2 regions of the Caballeronia jiangsuensis genome follow, and region 1 is predicted to be linked to the other one. Evidence: riboswitches for the same ligand, from Rfam matches in the RefSeq annotation. Region 1 holds a riboswitch; the other holds the start of a gene.

Region 1 (7,589 bases):
CCAGCAGCACGAGCACGAGGATGATCGGCAGCGCGGCGACGATGAACGATGCGAACAGGGAATTGGCGATCGGGGTGAGTAGCTGGTGGAACATCGGGTCTCCTTCTCTTTGTCATGAGCCGAAGCGGCGCGAAGCGAAGCCGCGATGCGCGTGGAGTTCGATGTTTAGCAGGAGCCGGCCGCGGGCTTAAGCAAACGCATAACGCGCACACTAAGAATAGGGCGCGAACGGCCTGCGTCAAGGCGTGAATGCCCGCCCATTGCGGCATCGGCGTGACGGGACGCGCGCTTGCGGGCGCGTCGTCGATGCGGGAGTTGCGCGGAAGTGGAGAGCGTCAGCCTTTGGCGACCGCGTCCGGCGCGCGTTCGTCATGGCGGACAGATGGCGTCTGGCGGAACACCCACACGGTCAAAAGGCCGAGCGAGGCGAGCATCCACAGCAGGAAAAACATAAAGGCCATCATGTCCGATCCCCCGATACGGAAAGTGCGCCAGCGATGCGCGCGAGGTTTGCTACCTGGGTCGCCGTTGCGACGTGTCGAATAGGGGAGCTATGTAGCCAGAACTGTGCCAATCGTCTGGCGAATTGTGTCGAAGCCTTGTCGGATAAGGAAAGTGTCTCAGCGCACAGTTGCGTAATGTGTGCGTAAGTGCGCGAGTCGATCAGAAAATGTTGCAGCTTTGTTACGCAGGCGTGCGCCGGACGGCTTTTCTGTGTCATCCGACGCGATCGCGACACGGCGCTCAGTGTCCGTGGCCGCCGCCCCCGCCACCGTGCCAGCTGCTGCCGCCACCGTGCCAGCCGCCTCCGCCGCCGTGCCATCCGCCGTTGCCGTGCCAGCCGCCGCCGTGCCATCCGTGACCCCAGCAGCAACCGCCGCCGCCCCAGTAGCCGAAGCCGATCGAGACCGCCGGATAGCCGTAGCCATATCCATAGCCGTAATACGCCGGATATCCCGCATACGGATAGTACGGATACGGATAAGGGTACGGATAGGTCTGGTAGTAGTCGGAATAGGGCGAGCCGACGGCGTACTCGTACTGCGGCGGCAGCGTGGCAGGCGAGGCCGCTACCGCCGCTCCCGATGCGGGAACGACGAACTCACGCTGCGCGTAGGTCGCACTCGTGACGGGATAGGGTGGATAAGCCGGATACCCGTAAGGGTAATAGCACCCGCTGAGAAGCAGCCCGGCGGCGAGCGCGGCGGCGGCCGTTCTGGGTCCGGGAATAAAGGCGGAAATCATGATGCTGCTCCTTGCGCTACGGCTTGCCGGACTCTTCTCGATGAAAATCGAACGGTCCGTTAGAAACAGCTTAGACGAACGATGGCGCGCAAGCGTCCGATGTCATGTGACAAAGCATTACCAAAGCGCCTTTCTGTAACAAACATGAAACAGCGAATCGGTTTGACGCGGCGAAGCGCAACGCTTCGCCGCCTAAAACGGCCACCTCCTTACTTGCCGACCTGATTGCCGATGACGCCGCCGACCGCAGCGCCGCCCAACGTCGAAAGTGCGCTGCCGCCGATCACCGCTCCGCCGGCCGCGCCCACGCCTGCGCCGATCGCGGTATCCCGTTGACGCGTGGTCATGTCGCTGCAAGCGGTCAATCCTCCCAGAAACGCGATGACCATTGCAGCGGCGCCGATCTGTTTGATGTTTTTCATGTCGACTCTCCAATTCGATGATGAGATGAATCGGCTCCGGTTCACACGCGGCTACGCGAGCCGCGCAGTGACCGTTTTCGGCGTCGACCAACAAGGGCCGCCATGTTTTCGCCGGTTCGTTCGCTTTTTCAGCAGGAAAAGTGCCCGAATCGTCAGATTGATCGCTCATTCAGACGCGACAAGGCTTTGCGCCCGATTCCGATAAAAAAACGGCCTGCCGCACGCGCTGTGCGACAGGCCGTTGTCAGCCAAAAACAAGCATCAAGTCGGCTGGTAGATTTCCGAGCCCTTCTTGACGAACTCGATCGCCTTCGTCTCCATGCCCTTCGCGAGCGCTTCGTTTTCGCTCACGCCTTGCTTCGCGGCGAAATCGCGGACGTCCTGCGTGATTTTCATCGAGCAGAAATGCGGGCCGCACATCGAGCAGAAGTGCGCGACCTTGGCCGAATCCTTCGGCAGGGTTTCGTCGTGGAATTCGCGCGCCTTGTCGGGATCGAGGCCGAGGTTGAACTGGTCCTCCCAGCGGAACTCGAAGCGCGCTTTCGACAACGCGTTGTCGCGAACCTGCGCGCCCGGATGACCCTTCGCCAGATCCGCCGCGTGCGCCGCCAGCTTGTAGGTGATGATGCCTACCTTGACGTCGTCCTTGTTCGGCAGGCCGAGGTGCTCCTTCGGCGTGACGTAGCAGAGCATCGCGGTGCCGAACCAGCCGATCATCGCGGCGCCGATGCCCGACGTGATGTGGTCGTAGCCCGGCGCGATGTCCGTCGTGAGCGGCCCGAGCGTGTAGAACGGCGCTTCGTCGCACCATTCCAGTTGCAGGTCCATGTTCTCCTTGATGAGCTGCATCGGCACGTGGCCGGGGCCTTCGATCATCACCTGCACGTCGTGCTTCCACGCGATCTGCGTGAGTTCGCCTAGCGTCTTGAGTTCGCCGAGCTGCGCTTCGTCGTTGGCGTCGTAGATGGAGCCGGGGCGCAGACCATCGCCGAGCGAGAACGAGACATCGTATTGCTTCATGATTTCGCAGATGTCTTCGAAGTGCTCGTAGATGAAGCTTTCCTTGTGATGCGCGAGGCACCACTTCGCCATGATCGAGCCGCCGCGCGACACGATGCCGGTCATGCGATTGGCGGTCAGCGGCACGTATTGCAGGCGCACGCCCGCGTGAATCGTGAAGTAATCGACACCCTGTTCCGCCTGCTCGATGAGCGTGTCGCGGAAGATTTCCCACGTCAGGTCCTCGGCCTTGCCGTTGACCTTTTCGAGCGCCTGATAGATCGGCACCGTGCCGATCGGCACCGGCGAATTGCGGATGATCCACTCGCGCGTTTCGTGGATGTGCTTGCCCGTCGAGAGATCCATGACCGTGTCGCCGCCCCAGCGGATCGCCCAGGTCATCTTGTCGACTTCCTCGCCGATGGAGGAGGTCACCGCCGAATTGCCGATGTTCGCGTTGATCTTCACGAGGAAGTTGCGGCCGATGATCATCGGCTCGCTTTCCGGGTGATTGATGTTCGCGGGGATGATCGCGCGGCCGCGCGCCACTTCTTCGCGCACGAACTCGGGCGTGATTTCCTTTGCCGCGTCCTTGCCGAACGCCGCCGCGCCGAAGGCCTGGCCCGGATGCTGGCGACCCATCATCGCGGCGAGCTTTTCGCCATTCGGGCCGCTCTGCTTCAGGCTTTCGAGATATTCGGCGCGCCGCTGGTTTTCGCGGATCGCGATGTACTCCATCTCGGGCGTGATGATGCCTTGCCGCGCGTAGTGCATTTGCGAGACGTTCTTCCCGGCCAGCGCGCGGCGCGGATGACGATGCAGGTCGGGGAAGCGCAGTTCGGCCGTCTTCGGATCGGCGGCACGCTCGCGGCCGAATTCGCTCGACAGTCCGTCGAGCTGTTCGGTGTCGCCTCGTGCTTCAATCCATTGCGCGCGCACGGCGGGCAGACCCGCGCGGATGTCGATGTTCGCGTCGGGATCGGTGTACGGACCGGATGTGTCGTACACGTACACCGGCGGGTTCTTCTCTGCCCCGAAGCCGTCGGGGGTGTCCGATTGGGTGATTTCGCGCATCGGCACGCGGATGTCGGGCGTCGAGCCGGTTACGTAGACCTTGCGCGAGTTCGGCAGCGGCGCGATGGCGGCGGCATCGACGACGGCATTCTCGGACAGGAACTTCGGGTTGGCATTCATGTGCTGTCTCTCCTGTAGGGATGGTTTATTGCCGAAGCACGACGACGCACACACGAACGCAGTCGAGCTCGGCTGATTCAGGAGCTAAACAGGGAGGAACGAGATGGAAAGGTACGGGTCCGGAAGAAGTGGCTGGATGCTGCAAACCATGGAACCCGAACGCTTCCCTGCGCTGGCATTATCCAGATCAGGTTCAAAGGGTATTTCTCACCCACGCCACACGAAGCGATTTCGTCGATAAAACCGATCGAGATCGCGATGTGCAACGCAGGACCCCCGCGTTAGCAGCCGACACGTTACACCGCGGCGTGGCGTCTTGGCAACCATTCGTAAAGTTGTGCAAACGCGTTCCGTGCTTACTGCATAATGTCGGGCTCCGCGGATTATCGGGGTTTTCCCGAGGATCGCGCGGTCTCTCCTCGCGCAATCGCACTTCTTTCGTCCCGTCATGCCGTTCAGTCTGGTAGTCGCCGCAGCGTATTTCCCTGTTCCTTTTGCAGTTATCCGGCGCGCAGCCGTCGCGGAGTAATGCATGTCCGCTTTGCCGCCGCCGCGTCTGCCGTTCAGTTTCCCCGACCGTTTTCCGTTTCGCGCGCCGCGCTCGTTCAAAGGGCAGGTCGCGCTTGCGCTGGCCGTCGTTTATCTCGTGTGGGGCTCGACGTATCTCGGGATTCATTTGTCGCTCGAGTCGTTTCCGCCGCTCATGCTCGGCGGTTTGCGCAACCTGTGCGCTGGTGTCGGGCTCTTCGTGATCGCCGTGCATCGCAAGGCGGTGTGGCCCAGCGCGCGGGAAGTGCGCAATGCGGCGATCGTCGGCACATTGCTGGAGGGTTTGTCGAGCGGGATGATGGCCTACGGCATGCGCACGGTGGGAACCGGCACGGCTGCGGTGATGGTGGCCACCGTGCCGCTCTTCGCGACGATCTTCACCGCGTTGAGCGGGCGCGGGGTCGCCAGGGGTGAATGGTTCGCGGTGGCGCTGGGTCTCATCGGCATCGTGCTGCTGAATCACGGCGATCCTTCTCCTAGTTCGACCGTCGGCACATTGGCGATTCTGTGCGCCGCGATTTTTTGGGCGGGCGGCGCGCATCTGGCGACGCGTCTGCCGCAGCCTTCGGATCTGCTGATGTCGACGGCTTTGCAAATCGGGCTCGGCGGATTGATCGCGACGGGTATCGCGCTGGCGGCGGGCGAGCGGGTGACGCATATGAGCGTCGGCGCGGGATTTTCGTTTATTTATCTCGTGGTGATCGGATCAATGGCGGCGTATGTCGCGTATAACTTTTTGATTCGGAATACGAGCACGATTGTCGCGACGAGTTGTCTTTATGTGAATCCGGTCGTTGCGGTATTGCTGGGGGCGTTGCTGCTCGGGGAAATCATCACGCAATGGACTGTTATCGCGACGGTCGTGATTTTGCTTTCGGTCGGGCTTTCGTTCTGGTTTGATTATCGGCGGCGGGGATTGGCTTAAGCGCTGGTTGTGAATTGACGCGAAACGGCTTTCGCGCCTGAAGCCGGCAGAGTGAAACGACCTGTCTTCGCACTTGCCCTGGCATTTCAATCCGAGTGTCACGGGATTTGGTAACACGCGGGAAAATGCCCGGTTCTTGGAAGAAGTCGCGCAGACGGTCAGCGAGATGTCGGGCAAGTCGACTATTCACGCGAATGGCGGCGAACAGGACATCTTCATCAAGGTCATGGAGCGTCATGGAAGAGCCAGTGACGACGAACTGGTCGACGGCACAACGCTAAACACGCCTTCCGATTTCAGCCCCTTTCTCAGCGACGCAAAGAGTTGACGGCCTAACTCACTGTGATTTGTCAAAAAGCGGTGCAATCAACAGTGCCTTCAATCGTCTGACTATAATGCTGTCCGCAAACAATCATATTACTGATTGTTACGGTGGACGTTCGTCATAAACGACTCTTCGAACGCCTGAAAACATCAAACAAAGCGATTCTGATGTCTCGTTATCCGTGATACGGCGGAATGCCAGTAATTTGCGGGCAGCGAGATAACACGTGTTGCAAGTGATTTTCGCGTGAGCGAAAAAGAAAGCTACGTTCGGGAACCTTGGCCGGAATTCGAACGCAGCGAGGGATGTACATCAAATATTTTGTTATCGGGGAATTATATATGAAGCGTAATCAAATTCGGTTTAAGCCGGTCATGACGGGGGTGTTGATTAGCATGGCCGTTCTGGCGGGTTCCGGTGCTTCGGCCGGGACGATCACAGGCTGGAACAACACGTTGGGCGAGTCTTGGATGGGGCCCGTGCCGCGAGACGGTACGAATATCTATGGCGACGACAACCATACAGATGCACTGGCGACCATGATCGGCGATCACCAAGTTAATGCCGATGGTCCGGGAGCCGTTTTGATCGGAAACTACACGAGGGCGTTTACGTTAGACGGTTGGGACTATGTACCAGGTCCGTCGATAGGTCCCGTTGTCATCGGAGATTTCGCGCAGGCCGGAATGAGCGGCGTCGCCATCGGCGGAAACGCGAGAGCTTCTCAAGGTGCCATCGCCATTGGTGAGCAAACGAAAGCTGGCAAGGGTGCGATTGCCGTGGGCGTGTTGACCTCGTCTGCTGAGCGTGCAACGGCGATGGGTTTTTATTCCACTGCGAGTGGTGAAAGTTCAGTCGCGATCGGCTTCACGGCGGTTGCTTCAGGTACTGACTCTGTCGCGATCGGCAATGGCAGCAGCGATGGCGGACAAGAGAACGTTTTCAGCGTCGGCAGCGAGAGCGACCGGCGTCGGATTATCAACGTCGCCGACGGCATCGACGGCAACGACGCTGTCAACATGAACCAGTTGAACGCAGTAGGCCAACTTGTCGCGCAAAACACCGCCGACATCCTGGCTCTCCAGGGCGGCAACGGGCTTGTCCGGAGCGCGATGCTCCAGTCGACCGTGCGCGCCGCAGCTCCGGTCGTCAGCGCTGCCGTCTCCGACTCGCTCTTCGCAGCGAGTGGCGACGCCGGTGAAACCGCCACGGCATCGGGCACGCACGCCACCGCCATGGGTGCGAACGCGAACGCCAGCGCCGACAATTCGGTCGCCCTCGGTGCGAACTCCGTCGCGGATCGCGCAAATACGGTGTCCGTCGGCGCGGCAGGCAGCGAGCGTCAGATCACGAACGTCGCGGCCGGCACGCAAGGCACGGATGCGGTCAACGTCAATCAGTTGAATGACAAGATCACGCAAGCGAACGCCTACACCGATCAGGCCGTCGCAGGCGAGAAAGCCTATACGGATCAGGCGATCGCCAGCACGCGGCGAGACATGGAACGCTACGCTGATCGTGCAGCGGCGTCGGCCTTGGCCATCCCGAGCATTCCGGTGCTGAACCCGGGCGAGAAGTGGGCCGGCGTGGCGGTCGGCAACTACGGCAGCGCGACCGCAGTCGGCGTCGCCGCGGCCTATCAGGTGACGATGAACCTTAACCTGGGCGTCGGTGTCTCGTCGGCAAATGGTGGTTCGACCGCCCTCAAGGCTCAGGCGGGCTACCGCTGGTAAGCACACGTTCGATAGAACGGGCGGCATTCCGCCAGTTCCATCTGATGACACTCGGACCCGGGCACATCGATAACGATGTGCCCGGGTCCGCCATTTGAGACTACGACCGCCAGGCGTCCCGTTCCAGTTCCGCGAGCACGCGTGCCAGCACTCCTTCCCAGTCGCCACACGTTTTCTGGTTGAAGATTCGCATGCTC
Region 2 (7,589 bases), on a different contig from region 1:
TAGCCGTGGGTCGATAGTCCGAGTCGCACGCCGGCCTTCGCGATCGCGTTCAGATCGGCCGTCTGCACGTCTTCCTGGCCGAGATGCACGCCGTACGCGCCCGCCGCGATCGCCTCGCGCCAATGGTCGTTGATGAAAAGCTGCGCGTCATGCCGACGCCCCGCCTCGACCGAGCGTGCGATTTCGCTGCTCAAATCGGTGGCGTCGGTCGATTTGCGGCGCAATTGCGCGGTGCGCACGCCGAGGTCCAGCACGCGTTCCACCCAGTCCGCGCTCGGCAACACCGGATACAGGCCGAGGCGATCGGGACACGCCGGGAAGCCGCCCTCGGGAGCCGGCGGCAAATCGGCGACGCGCGGGAAAGTAGCGAAATCGACAGGCCAGGCGTCCGCCTTGTTCTCGTCGCCCGCGCGCCAGGCGAGCGCGAGCGTGAGCGCGTCGTGCGGTTCGAAGTTGCAATCGAGGAAGGCGGCGAGCGCGGCCAGCCAATCATCGGACCATTCGCCTTCCAGCGCGACACGTTCGTCGCCACGATGCAGCGTCACGCGGCCGTCACGCGCGTCGAGCACCGTCGCGCCGCTTGCCAGGAGCCGCGCGCTGTCCGCGTCGTGCAACTCGGCCGCGACGATCAGATCGCCGGCTTTCGGCGATTCCGGCGCGGTCAGGCAGATGCGCCAGCGCGTTTCGGCCGCGGGCCATTCGCCCAGACGCGCGCGAATCCGCTCGGCGACTTCGATCAGTTCGTCGGCCGGCGGCCAGAAAACTTCGCGATTCAGCAAGCTCATGTCGCGCCTCCGTCCTGATGCCAGAACGGCATGCCGACGACCGGCGTGCTCGCCTGCGCGCTGTCGCGCTCGGCCATCGGGCCGGCGAGAAATGCGGTGCGCCCCGCTTCGACGCCCAACGCAAAGGCCCGCGCCATCTGCGGCGGGAAAGTCGCCTGCGATACGGCCGTATTGAGCAGCACGCCGTCGAAGCCCCATTCCATCACCTGGCAGGCGTGCGACGGCACACCGAGACCGGCATCGACGATCAGCGGCACGTCCGGCAGCCGCTCGCGCAGCGTGCGCAGCCCGTACGGATTGGTTACGCCTTTGCCGGTGCCGATCGGCGCGCCCCACGGCATCAGCGCTTCACAGCCGGCATCGAGAAGGCGCCTGCCGATCACGAGGTCTTCCGTGCAATACGGCAGCACCTTGAAACCTTCGCGGATCAGCTTCGCGGACGCTTCCACGAGGCCGATCGGGTCGGGCTGCAGCGTGTAATCGTCGCCGATCAGCTCCAGCTTGATCCACGGCGTTTCGAAGACTTCGCGCGCCATATGGGCGGTGGTCAGCACTTCGTCGACGCTCTGACATCCGGCCGTGTTGGGAAGCAACGCGACGCCGTGGCGCTTCAGCACATCGAAAAAGCCGGCTTCGCCCGTTTCCGACTGGCGGCGCAGCGCGACCGTGACCATGCCGGGCCGCGCGGCGTCGATGGAGTCGGACAGCGATTGCAGCGACGGATAACGCGAAGTGCCGAGCAGCACGCGGCTCGGAAAGGTCTCGCCGTAGAGCGTGAGAACGTCGGCGGTGGATATGGTCATGATTCGATCCTTCGGTTCGGAATTCAGCCGCCCGCGACGGGCGACACGACGTCGAGCTTGTCGCCCGCGGCGAGCGTTTTCGTGGCGTGCTCGCCGCGCCCGACGAACTGGCCGTTCAACGCAACCGCGAATGGCGGCTTCGCGCCGAACGCGGCGAGCGCTTCGGTAACGGTGGCGGTGTCGGGCAAATCGAAGACACGCTGATTGATGTGGATGTTCATCTCGTTTGTCTCTTGCTCAATGCGAAAGCGCGGGCGCGACCGAGAACTCGCCGTGCAGCAGCTCGGGCCAGCGCGCGGCGCCGCGGAAATCGGAGAAAGTGTCGGCATCGGCGACGTCGCCTGAAGCGAGCGCTTCGGCCAGATGACTCGCAGCATCCGCGACTTCGGGCGCGATCATGAAACCGTGCCGGTACAGGCCGTTCACGCGCACGGTCCGCGCCCCGTCCCAGACAATTGCCGGCCGATGATCCGGCAAGGTCGGCCGGCAATGCGAATTCAGTTCGAGGATGCGCGCCTCGCCGAAGCCCGGATGCACGGCGAAAGCCGCGCTCAGCAGTTCGAGCGCCGAGCGCACGCTGACGGGCGACATGTCTTCGCCTTCCACTTCCGTCGCGCCGATCACGTACAGATCGTTCTCCTTCGGCGCGATATAGAGCGGATAGCGCGGATGCAGCAGCCGCACCGGCCGCGAAAGCCCGATGCCCGGCGCATGCACGCGCGCAACCTCGCCGCGGATGCCGCGCAGCGCGGGCCACGCGGGCTTTCCGCCCAGACCACGGCAATCGATGATCCAGCGGGCGTCGGGCATTGCGTCGACCGGCGTGTTCCAGTGCGTGCGCACGCCGCGCGCAGCGAGTCCGGCCGCGAGCGCGCTCAGGGCCTGGCGGTTATCCAGCTGGCCTTCGTTCGGCAGCAGCCAGCCCTGCGCGAAGCGCGTTCCGAGCGCGGGTTCGGCCTGCGCGACCTGCGCGCCCGCGAGCTTGACGAAGCCGCCATCGAGCAGATCGGGAGGCGAATTGGCGCGCAGACGGCGCTCGAAGAGTGGCGCCTCGGCGCGATCGGCACCGTGCCACACGACGAGCGTGCCGTTGCGCTGAAAGAAGACCGGCTCGGGCAATTGCTCGATGAGACGCGGCCAGCGTTCGAGCGACGCCGCGCCGAGGCCGACCACGAGCGGCTCCGCGCTCGCCGCTTCCGCGAGCGGCGCGAGCATCGCGGCGGCGACCCACGCAGCCGATTGCGTGCCCGCCGCATCGCCGCGTTCGTAGAGCGCGACGTCATGGCCCGCGCCCGCGAGCTGCCAGGCGACGAGCCGTCCGACGAGCCCGCCGCCGACGACGGCGAAGTCCTGCCCGCGCGCGGCGCCCTGTTCGATCCTGTTCAATTCGATGTCTCCAAAGGGCGTGACGCTGCACCGCACGAGGAGACGAAGTACGCGATCTCGACCGTGCTGGCGCGACGCCACATCACGAGGACGAAATCAGCGGAGAGACCGGCTCGGCATCGGATGAAACGTGCCGGGCGGAAGAAAAATACTGGAAGAGACTGGAGGAATGGCGCGGGATTCGCGCGTTCTCCGGAAACTTCCCTCGCCGGTATTACCCGGATCGGGTGCAAAGGGTCTCTCTCAGCCTCGCCGCGCTGCCGACCGTTCCTGCCGCCGATGCACGCGAAGCACCCCTGTTTCGTCGAGGATCATTAAAACATGAAAGGCGAAGCCGCTGCAAACCGGGATTGCCCGCCTTTTATCGCGCGCGTCGGCACTCTGGCACAATGCCGCGAACATGGTTCGCCGGCCAATCGCACGAAATTAAGCGAGCGTTAAGAGAATCCCGGAACAATTTACGGGGCCGGAAAACGCCGCGCGCGGCCCGGCCGCGGACGTCACAATCGGGCGCCACGGGGCGCATCAGCAGGAAGCTCATGACCAACACTCGTACCGAAAGCACGCAGCAGAAGGCCGACGAAGTCTCGGCCTGGAGCCTCATCAAGCCCTACTGGGTCTCGGAGGAGCGCGGTTTCGCGTGGGGCCTGCTCGTCGCGATCATCGCGATCAACATGACGGTCGTGTGGATCAATGTCCGGCTCAACAGCTGGAACGCCGACTTCTACAACGCGCTGCAGAACAAGAACGTCAAGGACTTCCCGCATCTGCTGCTGATCTTCACGGGCCTCGCGTTCGCGTACATCCTGCTCGCGGTGTACGGGCGCTATCTGCGGCAGATGCTCGCGTTCCGCTGGCGGCAGTGGCTCACCAACCGGTTTCTGGAGCAATGGCTTGGCGACAAGGCGTTCTACCGTATCGAGCGCGATCGCCTCGCCGATAACCCCGACCAGCGTATTTCCGACGACCTCCAGTCCTTCGCCACCACCACGCTTTCGCTGTCGCTCGACCTGCTTTCGACGCTCGTCACGCTCGTCACCTTCATCACGATTCTCTGGACCATTGCGGGCGCGCTCACGTTTTCGCTCGGCGCCACGCCGATCACGATTCCGGGCTACATGGTGTGGGCCGCCGCGCTCTATGCGATTCTCGGCTCGCTGATCATCCAGAAGGTCGGGCATCCGCTCGTGTCGATCAACTATCAGCAGCAGAAAGTGGAAGCGGATTTTCGCTTCGGGCTGATTCGGGTGCGCGAAAACGCCGAACAGATCGCGTTCTACGACGGCATCTCCACCGAGACCGCCAACGCAAAAACCATCTTCCAGCGCATTCGCGACAACTGGTGGCTCATCATGAAGTACACGAAGCGCATGACCTTCGTGTTGAGCTTCTACGGGCAGATCGCGATCATCTTTCCGATCATGGTCGCCGCGCCGCGCTACTTCGCGGGCGCGTTTTCGTTTGGCGTGCTGATGCAGATTTCATCGGCGTTCGGCACGGTCAGCGATTCGTTTTCATGGTTCATCAATAGTTATTCGACGTTGGTCGAATGGCGCGCTACCGTCAACCGTCTGCGCGAATTCAAACGCGTGATGCGCTCGACTCATATCCGCGAGGAAACGTCGCCGGCGACGGAGCACGGCGGCATCAACCTGCATTACACGAGCACGCCTTCCCTCACGACGAACGGCCTCATGCTCGCGCTGCCCAACGGCACGCCGCTCTCGCGTGTGGCGAACGTGTCGATCGAGCCGGGCTCGCGCTGGCTCGTCGTCGGGCCGTCCGGGTCGGGCAAGAGCACGTTGATGCGTGCGCTGGCTGGTTTGTGGCCGTTCGGCGACGGCACCATCGATGCGCCCGTCGACGCGAAAATGATGTTCATCCCGCAAATGAGTTATCTGCCGATCGGGACGCTGCGCGCGGCGCTGTCGTATCCGTCGCCCGGCGGCACGTTCAGCGACGACGAATCGCGCGAAGCGCTGCGTCTGTGCAATCTGGAAGCGTATGCGGACCGGCTGGAGGAAAGCGCGCACTGGGCGCGGAGTCTGTCGCCGGGCGAGCAACAGCGTCTTGCCGCGGCGCGCGTGCTGCTGCACAAGCCGGACTTCGTGTTCCTCGATGAAGCCACCAGCGCGCTCGACGCGGAAAACGAACTGCATATCTACAACACGCTCGTGGAGCGGCTGCCGAAGGCGGCGATTCTGAGCGTGGCGCATCGCGAGTCGGTGGCGATGTTCCATGATTACAAGATCGAGATCGAGAGGGCGATGGCGGAGGTTTGAGCCACGCGCAGCCAAAACAAAAAAGGCCACGCAACTGCGTGGCCTTTTCGCATCGTCGCTCGACGACCTACCGCGGCAACTCGCTCGCCCCCATCAGATACGCATCCACCGACCGCGCACACTGACGTCCTTCGCGAATCGCCCAAACGACCAGCGACTGACCACGGCGCATATCGCCCGCCGTGAACACCTTGTCCGCCGACGTGTAATACGCCTTGTCGCCTTCCGTCGCCGCGCGCACGTTCCCACGCGCATCCTTCTCGACGCCGAACGCCTCCAGCACCGGCGACACCGGCTGGGTGAAACCCATCGCGAGCAGCACGAGATCGGCCTTCAGTTCGAATTCGGAATTCGGCACTTCCTGCATCTTGCCGCCCTTCCACTCGACGCGCACCGCGATCAGCTTTTCGACCTTGCCGTTCTTGCCTTCGAAGCGCTTCGTCGCCACCGACCAGTCGCGATCGCAACCTTCTTCATGCGACGACGAAGTGCGCAGCTTGATCGGCCAATACGGCCACACGAGCGGCTTGTTTTCTTCCTCGGGCGGTTGCGCGAGCAGTTCGAACTGCGCCACGCTCTTCGCGCCATGACGATTCGACGTGCCCACGCAGTCCGACCCCGTATCGCCGCCGCCGATCACGACGACATGCTTGCCCTTCGCCAGCAGTTGATCCGTCAGCTTGTCGCCGGCGTTGACCTTGTTCTGCTGCGGCAGGAATTCCATCGCGTAGTAGATGCCTTCCAGCTCGCGGCCCGGCACCGGCAAATCGCGCGGCGTTTCCGAGCCGCCCGCGATCACGACCGCGTCGAACTGTTCCTTCAGCTCGTCCGGCGTGATCGATTCCTTCGCCGTGTTGCCGATGTACGCCGGCAACGGATCCTTGCCGATGAACACGTTCGTGCGGAAGGAAACGCCTTCGGCTTCCATCTGACGCATACGGCGGTCGATCAGCCACTTCTCCAGCTTGAAGTCGGGAATGCCGTAACGCAACAGACCGCCGATGCGATCGTTCTTCTCGAACACGACGACTTCATGCCCCGCGCGCCCGAGCTGTTGCGCGGCCGCGAGGCCCGCAGGACCGGAACCGACGACAGCGACCTTCTTGCCCGTCTTGTGCTTCGGCGGCTGCGGCACGACCCAGCCTTCGGTGAAGGCTTTGTCGATGATCGCGTGCTCGATCGACTTGATGCCGACCGGATCGTCGTTGATGCCGAGCGTGCACGCCGCTTCGCACGGCGCCGGACAGATGCGGCCCGTGAACTCCGGGAAGTTGTTCGTCGAGTGCAGCACGTTGATCGCGCTCTTCCAGTCCTGCTGGAACACGAGATCGTTGAAGTCCGGAATGATGTTGTTGACCGGGCAGCCGTTGTTGCAGAACGGAATGCCGCAATCCATGCAGCGCGCGCCTTGAACCTTGGCGTCTTCATCCGTCAGCGCGGCGACGAATTCCTTGTAATGCTTGACGCGGGTCAGCGGTGCTTCGTACGCCTCGTGGCGGCGTTCGAATTCGAGAAAACCGGTTGCCTTGCCCATTTCTTTCTCTGTATTTGGTGAGGATCGAGCTCCCCGATGCACACGCACGGGAGAGCCTTTCTAAACGTTGCGATTCGGGCCTTAAGCCGCGATGGCGTCCTTCGACTTCTTCGCGCCGAGCTCGGTGAGCGCGCGCTTGTACTCGGTCGGGAACACCTTGACGAACTGGCGGCGAGCCGAATCCCAGTTCTCGAGCAGCGACTTCGCGCGCGGCGAACCGGTGAACTGGAAGTGACGCTCGATCAAGCCCTTGAGCAGCGCTTCGTCGGTCTTGCCGGTGTGCCACAGCGCGCGATCCACCGTGCGCTCCTGTTCGGCCTGCTGCAGCACCGGATCGAGCGCGACCATCGACTTGTTGCACTTGCCGGCGAACGTGCCGTCCGGGTCGTACACGAATGCGATGCCGCCCGACATGCCCGCCGCGAAGTTGCGGCCCGTCTCGCCGAGCACGACCACCGTGCCGCCCGTCATGTATTCGCAGCCGTGATCGCCGGTGCCTTCGACGACCGCCGTCGCGCCCGAGTTACGCACGCAGAAGCGCTCGCCCGCGACGCCGCGGAAATACGATTCGCCTTCGATCGCGCCGTACATCACCGTGTTGCCGCAGATGATGTTTTCTTCGGACTTGCCGCGGAAGTCGTTGGTCGGGCGAATGATGATGCGCCCGCCCGACAGGCCCTTGCCGACATAGTCGTTGCCGTCGCCGACGAGATCCAGCGTGACGCCCTTCGCCAGGAACGCGCCGAAGCTCTGGCCCGCCGTGCCCTTCAACTGGATATGGATCGAGTCGTCAGGCAGA

The links. A riboswitch is a leader RNA that binds a small molecule or an ion and turns the genes downstream of it on or off. The one in region 1 is predicted to bind thiamine pyrophosphate.
Region 2: it holds a riboswitch for thiamine pyrophosphate, as region 1 does, so the genes downstream of both, PQR08_RS24645 (FAD-dependent oxidoreductase) here and thiC (phosphomethylpyrimidine synthase ThiC) in region 1, are expected to answer to the same signal.

Annotation. Positions count from the first base shown of each region.
Region 1 covers NZ_JAQQDB010000009.1:50,663-58,251, reverse strand. Annotated here, with positions in the region: gene PQR08_RS11700 (L-lactate permease) at 1-94, opposite strand, end outside; gene PQR08_RS11695 (hypothetical protein) at 745-1,245, opposite strand; gene PQR08_RS11690 (YMGG-like glycine zipper-containing protein) at 1,455-1,634, opposite strand; gene thiC (phosphomethylpyrimidine synthase ThiC) at 1,929-3,860, opposite strand; TPP riboswitch at 4,007-4,148, opposite strand; gene PQR08_RS11680 (EamA family transporter) at 4,393-5,334, shown strand; gene PQR08_RS11675 (hypothetical protein) at 5,408-5,662, shown strand; gene PQR08_RS11670 (YadA family autotransporter adhesin) at 5,965-7,392, shown strand; gene PQR08_RS11665 (tetratricopeptide repeat protein) at 7,493-7,589, opposite strand, start outside.
Region 2 covers NZ_JAQQDB010000025.1:69,688-77,276, reverse strand. Annotated here, with positions in the region: gene thiE (thiamine phosphate synthase) at 1-785, opposite strand, end outside; gene PQR08_RS24655 (thiazole synthase) at 782-1,588, opposite strand; gene thiS (sulfur carrier protein ThiS) at 1,612-1,809, opposite strand; gene PQR08_RS24645 (FAD-dependent oxidoreductase) at 1,826-2,974, opposite strand; TPP riboswitch at 3,158-3,282, opposite strand; gene PQR08_RS24640 (ABC transporter ATP-binding protein/permease) at 3,514-5,256, shown strand; gene PQR08_RS24635 (glutamate synthase subunit beta) at 5,324-6,790, opposite strand; gene PQR08_RS24630 (glutamate synthase-related protein) at 6,872-7,589, opposite strand, start outside.